DNA from 2 places in the Desulfuromonas thiophila genome. Region 2 is predicted to be linked to the other one. Evidence: riboswitches for the same ligand, from Rfam matches in the RefSeq annotation. Region 2 holds a riboswitch; the other holds the start of a gene.
What was found. A riboswitch is a leader RNA that binds a small molecule or an ion and turns the genes downstream of it on or off. The one in region 2 is predicted to bind thiamine pyrophosphate.

Region 1: it holds a riboswitch for thiamine pyrophosphate, as region 2 does, so the genes downstream of both, thiF (sulfur carrier protein ThiS adenylyltransferase ThiF) here and thiD (bifunctional hydroxymethylpyrimidine kinase/phosphomethylpyrimidine kinase) in region 2, are expected to answer to the same signal.

Annotation. Positions count from the first base shown of each region.
Region 1 is NZ_FNAQ01000006.1:17,347-19,518, forward strand. Features, by position in the region: gene BLR80_RS07015 (thiazole synthase) at 1-50, opposite strand, end outside; gene thiS (sulfur carrier protein ThiS) at 152-349, opposite strand; gene thiF (sulfur carrier protein ThiS adenylyltransferase ThiF) at 346-1,008, opposite strand; TPP riboswitch at 1,138-1,239, opposite strand; gene BLR80_RS07030 (hypothetical protein) at 1,444-1,758, shown strand; gene BLR80_RS07035 (MerR family transcriptional regulator) at 1,852-2,046, shown strand; gene lhgO (L-2-hydroxyglutarate oxidase) at 2,064-2,172, shown strand, end outside.
Region 2 is NZ_FNAQ01000002.1:49,475-51,646, forward strand. Features, by position in the region: gene thiD (bifunctional hydroxymethylpyrimidine kinase/phosphomethylpyrimidine kinase) at 1-1,373, opposite strand, end outside; TPP riboswitch at 1,428-1,532, opposite strand; gene BLR80_RS02465 (putative bifunctional diguanylate cyclase/phosphodiesterase) at 1,887-2,172, shown strand, end outside.

The DNA of each region.
Region 1 (2,172 bases), on a different contig from region 2:
ATCACCAGGGGATCGCAGAGCGGTTGTTCGGTGGCGTTGTGCGGATTCATGAGACAAACCTTTCCGGCGCCGGTTGTGGCAACGGGCGCGCAGGAGACAAGAAAAAAGGATCAGGGGTGACGTGGCCGGGAATCAATCAGCGCACCGGTCCTTAGCCGCCACCGACGAAACGGACGATTTCGAGGCGGTCGCCTTCGGCCAGGCCGGTGGCGCTGTACTGGTCAGCACGGAGAATCCGGCCGTTGTGTTCGATGGCGACGCGGGCGGGGTCGATTTGCAGTTCTGCCAGCAGGGCGGCCAGATCGGTAGCCATGATGGCACGCGCGGCGCCGTTGATGGTCAGGTTCATGGTGAACAATCCTCCACGGGGTCGAGGCCCAGCAGCAGACGGACGACCGCCTGGGCCTGGTGATGGGCGGCAATGCCGACGCGGCTGGCATAGAGGCTGCCGCAGGTCTCGACGGCGCTGTGGCCGTCGCCGCACAGGTAGAAGTGGCCGAAGGGCCGCCGCGTGACGATCTGATTGGCCGGGCCGCAACCGGCCATGCCGGAGGCTCCTACCAGAGGTCGCTGGGGGCAGGCGGCCAGCCAGGTGCTGGTCAGGTCGGCTTTGGCGACCGGATCGTCGAAGGCCTCCACCAGAATGTCGACCGTGCCGAACAGCTCCAGCAGGTTGGCAGCTGAGACCCGCAGCGGCTGGGCGATGATGCGCACGCCGGGATGAATGCGTTGCAGATTGGCGCGCAGCGCTTCCACCTTGGGCAGGCCGATCTGGTCGATGAAATACTGCTGGCGCCCCAGATTGACCGCCTCGACCCGGTCGAAATCGGCCACGATCAGGGTGCCGATGCCCAGCCGCGCCAGGGCCGCCGCGATGACTGAACCCAACCCGCCGGCACCGGCCAGGCCAACGGTAGCACTTTTGAAGCGCTGCACGGCGCTGGCGCCATGGCGGGCAATCAGCAGCTGATCAAGTTCGCTGGCGCTGACGGACGACGCTGTGGACACGGGCAGGATTTCCTTGCAAGTAGAGGGTGCGGGGCGTTGCGACGAACAAGACCGGCGGGAGGGATCAAACGGAAACAGGCCGCGCATGCGACCTGTCGTGGGAAACGTAAGAGGCAACCGGAAGGTTCCGGTTTGTGTGCGCCGCTTCCCTACGCCGGTATGATCCGGATCAGGTTCAAAGGGTCGTCCTTTACAGGACTCTCAGTTGCGAAAACTCCCCCAGGGCATTCGTCTGTGCGGTCAAGACGTTAGCAGCCCCCCGGCGGGGCGTCAACCGATTTTATCGGCCGGTCGCAGCACTCGCGCCGCTTTTTGCCGGCTTCGGCCGATTGCGCATTGTCAGCGACAATGGCTTGGGCATACTATGGCGACCTGTTCCGTCATCAGCCAGAAGAGAACCCGCGGGGCCGGCCCGCGCAGGAAGGAGAGGATGTCATGAGTATTTCCGAACGCTACCGTCAGCTGGTCGACGAGGTGCGCACACTGCTGAGTCAGTTGCAGCAGGACGCCCCGGAGGAACAGGCGCTGACCGTGTTGCACAAGGCGGTGGCCACCTTGGCCGACCAGCACGAACGGGTGGGGGAGATCCCGCGGGCGCGCATTGATGCCGAACTGTCGCCGGTGCTGCTGACGGCCCACAACCTGTTCGATCGCAGCCGTCTGCTGCTGGAAAAAGACGATCAGGCGCCCGCCGCCGAGCGGGTGTGGGAGGTGCAGCGCAAGATCTATCGCTTGCTGAACGATCTGTAACCAAACGCGTGATAAACGGCTAGGGGCGATATCACGCATTCCGGTTTTGCCTGTCGGCGGGCTGGGTTGGCCCGCCCAACGAAGGAGGACGCCATGGCGCTGGGAAAAAGCTGGTATGAGGTGGATGCTGCCGCGGAACGTTACGGCATCGGCCGGGCGCAGCTGCTGTTCTGGGTGGAGGAAGGCCTGGTGCGCTGCGAACGCGAACAGGGCAGGGTGGTGCGGGTACAGATTGATGATGTGCGTTTGCAGGTGGAGCAGCGGCTGCAACAGGCTGCGCAGGATTGATGGACGCAGGAGGAACTATGGCGCGGCAAGTCGAGGAATTCTATGATGTCGCCGTCATTGGTGCCGGCATTGTCGGGGCTGCCACCGCGCGCGAGCTGACGCGTCAGGCGCCGGGCTGCCGCGTGC
Region 2 (2,172 bases):
GCGTGGCGGATGGCGGTTTCAATGAAGGTTTTGGTCAGACGCACGGCCTCGGCCAGGGCAAAACCGCGCGCCAGCAGGGTGGCCACGGCGGCGGCGGTGGTGCAGCCGGTACCGTGGGTATGGGCCGAATCGAGCCGTTCGCCCTGCAACAGCAGGGTGGTCGTTCCCTGACGCAACAGATCGACGGGTGCGCCGGCCAGATGACCGCCCTTGATCAGCACATGGCGGGCGCCGAGCTGCTGCAGGCGGATGGCGGCCTGTTCCATGGCGTCCACATTGGTGATGCCACGACCTGTAAGGGCTTCGGCTTCGGGCAGATTGGGTGTGAGCAAATAGGTTTGCGGCAGCAGTTGGCTGATCAGGGCCTCGATGGCGTCCTGTTGCAGCAGGCTGGCACCTCCCTTGGCGATCATGACCGGGTCGACGACGGTTAGACCGGCCTGGCCGCGCAGTTCCTCAGCAACGGTACGGATGATTTCGCTGTTCAGCAGCATGCCGGTTTTGATCACATCGGCGCCGAGATCATCAAGGACGGCGCGCAGTTGCTGCCGCACAAAGTTGGCCGGCACGGCATGAATGCCACTGACGCCGAGGGTGTTCTGGGCGGTCAGGGCGGTGATGACGCTGCTGGCATAGCCCCCCAGCAGGCTGATGGTCTTGATGTCGGCCTGAATGCCGGCGCCGCCGCCACTGTCGGAGCCGGCGATGGTGAGAACCCGGCCGCAGGGGACGGGTTGGCGCCGGTGAAACAGCAGGGCCATTTCGCGGGCGGCCAGATCGGGGCGTGGGTCGGCCATCAGGGCCGACACTACGGCGGCACCATCGGCACCGGCCGCGATGACGGCGGGTAGGCCGGCGGCATCGATGCCGCCAATGGCGACGAGGGGCAGATCGACGGCGGCGCGGATGGCGCGCAGGCCTTCAAGGCCGATGTGAACGGCGTCGTTCTTGGTACGGGTCGGATAGACGCTGCCGACGCCAAGGTAATTGGCGCCTTCAGCCACGGCGGCCTGGGCCTGTGCTACCGTGCGGCACGAACGGCCGATGAGGGCAGCCGGCCCGAGCGCGGCGCGGGCGACGGCGATGGCGCCGTCCTGCTGGCCGAGATGAACACCATCGGCCATGCAGGCGCGAGCCAATGCGATATTGTCATTGATGATCAGTTGGGCCTGATGATGGTGGCACAACTGGCGCAGGCGCTGGGCAATGGCGAGTTGCTCGTCGAAGGGCCGGGTTTTGTCGCGGTACTGCAGCTGGCGGACACCGCCGCGCAGGGCGAGTTGGCAGCATTCGAACAGTCGGGCACTGTCGCTGGCGTCGGTGATGAGATAGAGACCACCAATGGTGGCATTGGAGCGGGGCGTCGTTGTCATAAAAAAACCGCGGCCGGCAACGGGCGCGGTCGAGACAGACAGTCCCAAGGGGCTGTCTGGTTCTGGTCGCTTCCCTACGCCGGCATGATCCGGATCAGGTTCCAAGGGTCGTCCGTCGAGGACTCTCAGTGAATGAACTTCACTCCCCCAGCTTCATGTCCTACAGGTTGTGATTGCTGACTGTGCAGGTCAGCCTATGTCATCCGGCAGGTGCTGTCAACCGCCATTGTCGTTGGCCGGAAGGCCAAAAAGTGCTTTTTTGTTGCTAAATTGATGTTGTCCATTGGCTGGGCTGGACAGTTGAGGCCGCAGGCGGCTGGTGCCGGTGAGGGTTTTGTGGGGGGCTGGTCAGAATTTTGTTATGCGTTTTTGCTGGATTCCGCCGGGTGAAAAGCGCTAAAAGGATGATCTAAGTTGCCGACAGCATGAAAATTTTGTTTTTCGTGAAAAGCTCAGGGATGTGTGGGCAGGAGTTGACACAGCCGGCGGTCCGGCCGGGGGGAGTGGTGCGCGGTGGAATATGCCGATCTGGTGGAAAACAGTAACGATCTGATTCAGGTGGTGGGCTTTGACGGCCAACTGCTGTATGTCAATCAGATGTGGGTCGATACGCTGGGCTATCCGCGCGATGAAGCCTACCGCATGAACTTTTTCAATATTCTGCACCCCGATTGTCACTGTCGCTGTGGCGAACGGGTGGAGCGATTGCGTACCGGCGAGAGTGTGCCACGCTTCGAGGTGGAGTTCATCACCCGTACCGGCCAGAAGATCGTGGCCGAAGGCAGCATCTCCCTGTATC